3 regions of the Arthrobacter sp. NamB2 genome follow, and region 1 is predicted to be linked to each of the others. Evidence: riboswitches for the same ligand, from Rfam matches in the RefSeq annotation. Region 1 holds a riboswitch; each other region holds the start of a gene.
What was found. Region 1 has a riboswitch for cyclic di-GMP ahead of FDK12_RS06115 (glycoside hydrolase family 26 protein). Riboswitches for the same ligand answer to the same signal wherever they lie in the genome.

Region 1 (2,194 bases):
CGCTGCCAGCCGCTGGTGGAGTCTCGCGGATGAATGGCCCGCCCGGACCTCACGTGTGCGATCCGGTCCCGTTTCCGGGCAGCATGCAGCACCGACGGCGATGAGCCGGTACGACGAATGGCTCGGTCAAGCACTGACCCGGTGCGTCAGCGGCGGCTCGCGAGGCCGGCCCTGAACGCATCAGCCGAGGCCGTGGTGCTGTTGATGCGCCAGTCGGCTTCCTTGTTGATGTGGAACCAGACGAGCCCCATGACATCCTGCTGCGCCGAGAGATAGCCGAACAAGTCGGTGATCCACTGGGCCTTCGATCCGCCGGTCTCGGCCGAGGCGGTCTCCGCGATCATGATCGGGACGCCGGGAGCGAGCGTGCGGAGCTGGGCCAGGCCTTCGCCGAACAGTGCCTCGGGTTCCTGCCAGCCGCTCCAGGACTGCGACGTGCCCCAGTTGTATCCATCCAGTGCCACGACGTCCGCATACCCTGGGCCCGGGTACAGCTCCTCCAAAGGGGTCGAACCCCAGTAGGGCACGTTCGGGCTCCAGACCCAGCTGATGTTGCTGGCACCGGTCGATGCGACGACGTCGTGTACATGGCGGTAGGCCGCGATGTAGTCGCCTGACCCGTTGCCGTTGACGCCTTCGGCCCACGGGTACCAGTCGCCGTTCATCTCGTGGGCGAACCGCAGGTACACGGGCTGACCCCACGTCGCGAGCGTGATGCCCCATTCGCGCAGGTAGGCGTCGTAGTCCCCGGCGGCTATCCGGTCCAGGGAGTAGGCGGGCTGGGAAGTGCCGCCTCCCCAGGTCCAGGGCTCCCAGGTCAGGAGGGTCTCCGCTCCGCGGGCGCGCGCTGCGTCGAGCTCCGCGATCGGCGCCGGCTGGTTGAAGTCCTTGTAGGAGAGCACGATCGAGGGCGCCTCTCCCGCGAGGGCGGCCACCTCGTCCAGCTCGCCGCCGGCCGAGGGCCCGCCGTTGGTGCCGATCCCGAATCGGAGGGACTTGGGGGAGTCGTTCACGGGCGCGGGTTCGACGACGGTGAAGGAAACTGTCGCGACGGCGGCACCGACCGTAGCCGTGACCGAGACCTGACCCGGCTGGGCAGGCATCACGATCGACGCTTGGAAGGAGCCTGTGGACGTCGTCGTGATGGCGACCCTGGCGCTGCCGGCGACCACTGTCCCCTTGCTCCGCTTGGGAAATCCTGCTCCCGTCACGGCCACCGGCGTACCCGGCTCCCCGGCAGTACTGCTGAGCGTGATCCTTGCCGGCTGGGCCGGGGCCGCCTGGGCGGGAGGAGGAGTCAGCCCGACCATCAAGGTGGCGATCGCCGTGGCGAGGAGGAGGAGCCGGAAGGCTGTTCCTCGGACGGGGCCAACGAATGATGGGGTAGCGGTGGCTGGAAGCATGATCGGCACCTACCTGGTCGGTAGCCCGGCTGACCGCGTGGGTCCCGTGGCTTTGCGTCCCCGGCTCGCGCCGGGTTTGCCCTCGACGCCGGGCGAGTGCCCGTGCGCCGTGTTCCACCCTGGCGGCGGAACGTCTCCCATTGTCCCCGCACGTCCTGTCCTGTGGGTCGCTGCGAGCCCAAGGATGGCGAAGGATTCCTGCAGTTCTCGCGCAGGACGGAGGGCTCGCCCGGTTCCCGGTTCCCGTCCTCCCCGGTAGGCGTCATCGTCCGGCCCGGATCGGATCAGGCGAAGGACACCGACCGCAGGGTGCGCGGGGACAACCGGTCCTGCAGGACCAGGGTTGCGGCTCCGAGGGCCGCCGCGTCGTTCCCGTTGACCGACAGGCGGACCTCCACGGGATGAATGGCTCGTGCCATGGCCCGGTGCGACAGGGCCTCCGCAATGATGTCCACATAGAAGCCGCCGGCGGTCGAGAAGGCGCTGCCGGCGAGCACGATGAGTTGCAGATCGAGGAGGTTCACCATTGAGATTACCGCGCTCGCCACGTACTCGGCAGACTCGTGCATCAGTCGCAGGGCGGTCCCGTCACCGTTCGTCGCGGCCGTCCCCACGGCAGCGAAGTCTTCGGAGATCACTCCCGTCAACGGGATGTCGAGGTCACCCCGGGCAGCAGCTTCGGCTGCCTGCGCGACGACGATCCTCGGGCTCGCGTACAGCTCGAGGCAGCCGATGTTGCCGCAGGGACACTGGAGTCCCCTCGCATCCACCGTGACGTGCCCGATCTCGCC
Region 2 (2,194 bases), on a different contig from region 1:
CCATCCTCTGCCTGCCGCGGGGTAAATCCTCCAGCAGAGCGGAAGCGCCGACGGCTGCGTCCTTCCGCAGGCTTTGCGCAAGAACATGCGGCTCCTCCGTCGGTGGCAGCAGGGATCGATACCCTTGTCCCATGTCCAGCCCTCCCATCCCGCCACGTCCTGGCCTGCAGCAGGACGGCGGGCCGGCGACCCTGCCGAAGGACGCCGTCGGCGATCCGGTCGCGGGAGGCAGAGCCGCCCCGTTGATCGATCTCCGCGTCCTTGAGGACATGGAGGACGACTTCTCCGACCCGTCCGTGGTCGGACGGTTCGCGCTGGACTTCTCGGCGACGCTCGACGGGAAGGTCCGCCGACTGGAGCAGCGGCTCCAGGACGGTGACCTGGCAGGAGCCCGGGACGCCGTCCTCAGCCTGACGACGTCGTCGGTGATGGTGGGAGCCCGCCGGCTGGCCCAGGCGGCGCTGGCCGTCCAGCGTTTCCTCTCGGCTGCAGACCTCGACGCCTGCCGGCGCTCGATCACGCTGCTGCGCGCCTGCGCCTCCGACACCGAGCACGAGCTCCGCGCCACCTATCCGAGGCGACCCTGACTGCGACGGCCACCTAGCGGGGATCAACGCTCCGCGGCATGATGCGGAAGCCGACGCCGCGCACTGTGGTGATGAGGTCAGGGTCCGCGTCCGCCCTCGCGAGCTTCTGGCGGAGATTGGCGATGTGCACCTCGATCGCCCGCTCATCCGTGCGGCTGACGAAGTTGTAGCCGCGGTAGTCCGTGCCCCGGGATACCCGGACCAGTTCCTCCTTGGTCCGGACCGCCCCGTTGCTCCTCAGGAGTTCGTGCAACAGGTTGAACTCGGTCTTGGTCAACGGCAGTTCGACGCCGGTGCACGTGACGGTCCGGGCATCGCCGTCGAGTACGAGGGCGCCCCGTGTCAGGAGCTGACCTGCCGGGTCGTTGTCCGTGAGTCCTGCGGTCGTCCCACTCGAAGCGACAGGCGCGGACGACTGGAGCGGCACGTCCCGTGCTTCTTCCACCTGCGACTTCCGTCCGATGCGGGGCCGCCGGAGCATGGCGTCGATACGCGCCCTCAGCTCCCGAGGGCGGAACGGCTTCAGGACGTAGTCGTCCGCTCCCGCCTGCAGTGCCGTCAGGATGTCCATCTCGTCGCTTCGTCCGCTCAGGACGATGACGTAGCAGTCCGTCGTCGAGCGGATCCGCCGCAGGACCTCATGCCCGTCGATATCGGGCAGGCCGACGTCCAGGGTGACCACCGTCGGATGTTCACTGCGCACGACGGCGACCCCGTCCCTGCCGGTCGCCGCACCACTGACCTGGAAGCCACACTGCTCGAGGATGGCGCAGACGAGGTTCCGGATGTCCAGATCGTCCTCGATGACGACGGCCGAGCGGCGGTCCGTGGAGGGGGAGCTACTCATGACCCGGAGCTCCGCGCCGGTTCCGCAGCGCACGACGCCGGCCGGGATCAGGGTATGCAACCGCGGAGGGATCGGCTGCTGCGGGGACCGTATGAAAGTGAGGCGTCCGAGGCATTGTTCGTGGACCTGTTCCCTTCGGCGGCCCGGCTGACCGCGTGGGTCCCGTGGCTTTGCGTCCCCGGCTCGCACCGGGTTTGCCCTTATCGACGAGCGGTTGCCCGCCCTTCGATATTAGCAACCGCCCGGGGCGCTTCCGCGACCGGACACCCCCTGCCCGGCGCGCGGTGCAGTCGTCCCCGCGTCCTCACGGAGCCCCCGTCGCGGGCCGGCGGAGGACGGCGGCGGCCTGCCGCACGGCCTCGCCGACCGTCGCCAGGGCCGTCGAGCCGTGGCGCCACTGCTGCCAGTAGAGGCGGACGTCCACGGGACCGCCGGGTGAAAGCGGCACGAGGTCCTGCGGATCTTCACCCAGTTCCAGTTCGGAGACGAGTCCCCAGCCCATGCCGAGCCTGATGGCATCCTTGAACTCCTGGGCTGCAGGAACGTAGTGGCGCGGAGGGTCGAGGACGCGGCGCGTCCGTGACCGGAGGTACTGGTCCTGAAGGTCGTCCTTCCGATCGAACACGATCACGGGGGCCAGGGCGAGCTGCTCCGCCGTCGCGCCGTCGCGGAACCATGTCTGCCGGAATTCACGCGTGCAGACGGGGATGTAGCGCATGATGCCCAGCGCATGGGAGGAGCAGCCGGGCATGGGCGCGTT
Region 3 (2,194 bases), on a different contig from region 1:
CCTCGGGTCAGGTCCGCTCGCGCGTGGCGGTCGTCCTACTTCGCGCCGAGGACCACGGGTGAGCACCGCGTCGCGTCACACACCTGGTATCGAACGGAACTGGTCTTGGTCGTCGCCGTGTAGCGGCCGGTGTTCGGTATCGCGCGCCGCACACCGTCGGCCACCAGCGACACCGTGGAGCCCTGGGCCCCCGTCCACGTGAGGGTCGTCGACCTGAGGGGGCCCGCCTTGGAGTTGGTCGCCTTCAGCGTGATTGCGGGGGCCGGTGCCGGAGTCGGAGTCGGGGTTGCCGTCGGGGTTGCCGTCGGAGTCGGAGTCGGAGTCGGCGTCGGCGTCGGCGTCACACCAGGCTGCGCGGCGGCGGGCACGAACGAGAAGTCCCGCACGACCACCTGCTCCGGCTTCACCTGGGCAGGGTTGCCGCCACCGCCGCCGGTCACCCAGAGGTTGAAGTGGATCGCTTCGCGCGCCGGCTCGGGGACGTTCTCGCCCTGCAGCACGGTGCGCTTGAGCAGGGGGCCGGTGTAGCCCTCCCCCGCAAAGGTCTCGAACGTGAGCTTGTTCGGTTCCCACACCATGCGGTGTGTGAGGACGGGGTTGGTGGTGACGTCGAAGGTGACGGTCTGGTTGCCGAGTCCCGGAGCCTTGCTGGCGTCGAACCAGTAGCCGTGACCCTGGGTGACGGGCCAGTTCTCGCCATAGCTGGCTCCGCCACCCCAGGCGCTGGCCTCGCACAGGTCTATCTCGTTGAACCCAGGGGCTGCGGCAGGATCGTAGGTGAAGAGGCAGCCCCACACCACCTCGTCCTGCAGCGTCGTGAGGTCCTTCTCGATGGTGGTGCTGTAGGTTCCATACCCGAAGCCCTGCCGCGTGGTGCTGAATTCGGCTCCCACTGCGGCTTGTCCGGTCGGGTTGGAGAGCTTCATCGTTACGTGGCCATTGGTGTCCGGGTTGCTCACGTTGGCGGCATCGAACAACTTGCTGTAGTTCGGTGCACCACTCCAGAAACGCTTCTTCCAGTTGAAGCCGTTCCACGCGAAGTCACCCACGGGCCCCGGATCGGCTGCCGGCGCAGTGGTGTCGGCGGCGGCGACGGGCACGGACACGGACGTTGCCATCAGGACCGCTGCCAGAGCGGCGCCAAGAACGAATCTCCGCCTGCCGCGCATCGGTCGGCCGGCAACGGGCACTGCGGTTGATGAGAGCATGACTGAACCCCTTGCTGTTCGGTAGCCCGGCGAACCTCGAGGGTTCCGTGGCTTTGCGTCACCGGTTCGCACCGGCTTTGCCCTTTCGCTGAGCGGCTGCCCTAGCGCGCCTTCGGCCCGCTCAGCTGGTCGTCGGCATCTCGATCCTTCCGTACCGAGTGCTGGAGTCGTGACGCAAAATCCGCAGAACTTCCACAGTATTGGCGCACCTCCGCGACGCACTACGCCGACCGCTGCACTCGGGTACCTTTGTTCCATGCTTCGGGGGCCCGCAACGACCGGTTGACCGGCACGTCGGGCAATCCCGGCGCTCCCGCGTCACGAAGCAGTGCCAGAGGCAGACGAGCAGGATATGGAGCGTGCTGGAGTATGGCGACGACACCGCCGGCGGATGGATCCGTGGGCAGCACCCGTAATCCGGAGTCCGAGCCGTCATCGAGCGGCAGGACTCTCCTTATTCGGGCCATCGTGCTCGTGACGGCGGTCCTCGGCCTCAACTACATCGTCTGGAGATGGCTCTACTCCATCAATTGGGACGCCTGGTGGATCGCCATCCCCTTGGTCCTGGCCGAGACCTACTCGCTGATCGACTCACTGCTGTTCGGCTTCACGGTGTGGAAGCTGAAGAAACGCCGGGCCCCGGAGGCTCCTGCAGGTCTCACCGTGGACGTCTTCATCACCACCTACAACGAGCCGCTGGACCTGGTCCTGACCACGGCGCGGGCTGCGAAGAACATCCGCTACCCGCACAAGACCTGGATCCTCGACGACGGCAACCGCGCCGAGGTACGAGCCGCTGCAGAAGCCGAAGGCATCGGCTGGATCACGCGGTCCGCGGACTGGAAGGACATGCCGCGGCACGCCAAAGCCGGCAACCTGAACAACGCGCTGATGTCCACGGACGGCGAGTTCCTGGTCATCCTCGATGCCGACCAGATCCCCGATCCCCTCCTCCTCGACAAGACCCTCGGGTACTTCACCAACGA

Region 2: linked by a shared signal. The riboswitch ahead of FDK12_RS14620 (response regulator transcription factor) and the one ahead of FDK12_RS06115 (glycoside hydrolase family 26 protein) in region 1 are both predicted to bind cyclic di-GMP.
Region 3: linked by a shared signal. The riboswitch ahead of FDK12_RS15215 (hypothetical protein) and the one ahead of FDK12_RS06115 (glycoside hydrolase family 26 protein) in region 1 are both predicted to bind cyclic di-GMP.

The regions. Positions count from the first base shown of each region.
Region 1 covers NZ_SZWI01000002.1:507,518-509,711, forward strand. The annotation lists gene FDK12_RS06110 (DNA-formamidopyrimidine glycosylase family protein) at 1-33, shown strand, start outside; gene FDK12_RS06115 (glycoside hydrolase family 26 protein) at 147-1,403, opposite strand; cyclic di-GMP riboswitch class I at 1,420-1,494, opposite strand; gene FDK12_RS06120 (ROK family transcriptional regulator) at 1,688-2,194, opposite strand, start outside.
Region 2 covers NZ_SZWI01000010.1:25,198-27,391, reverse strand. The annotation lists gene FDK12_RS14625 (Hpt domain-containing protein) at 132-587, shown strand; gene FDK12_RS14620 (response regulator transcription factor) at 601-1,434, opposite strand; cyclic di-GMP riboswitch class I at 1,569-1,643, opposite strand; gene FDK12_RS14615 (ArgP/LysG family DNA-binding transcriptional regulator) at 1,739-2,194, opposite strand, start outside.
Region 3 covers NZ_SZWI01000003.1:194,937-197,130, forward strand. The annotation lists gene FDK12_RS15215 (hypothetical protein) at 36-1,208, opposite strand; cyclic di-GMP riboswitch class I at 1,226-1,300, opposite strand; gene FDK12_RS07430 (glycosyltransferase) at 1,578-2,194, shown strand, end outside.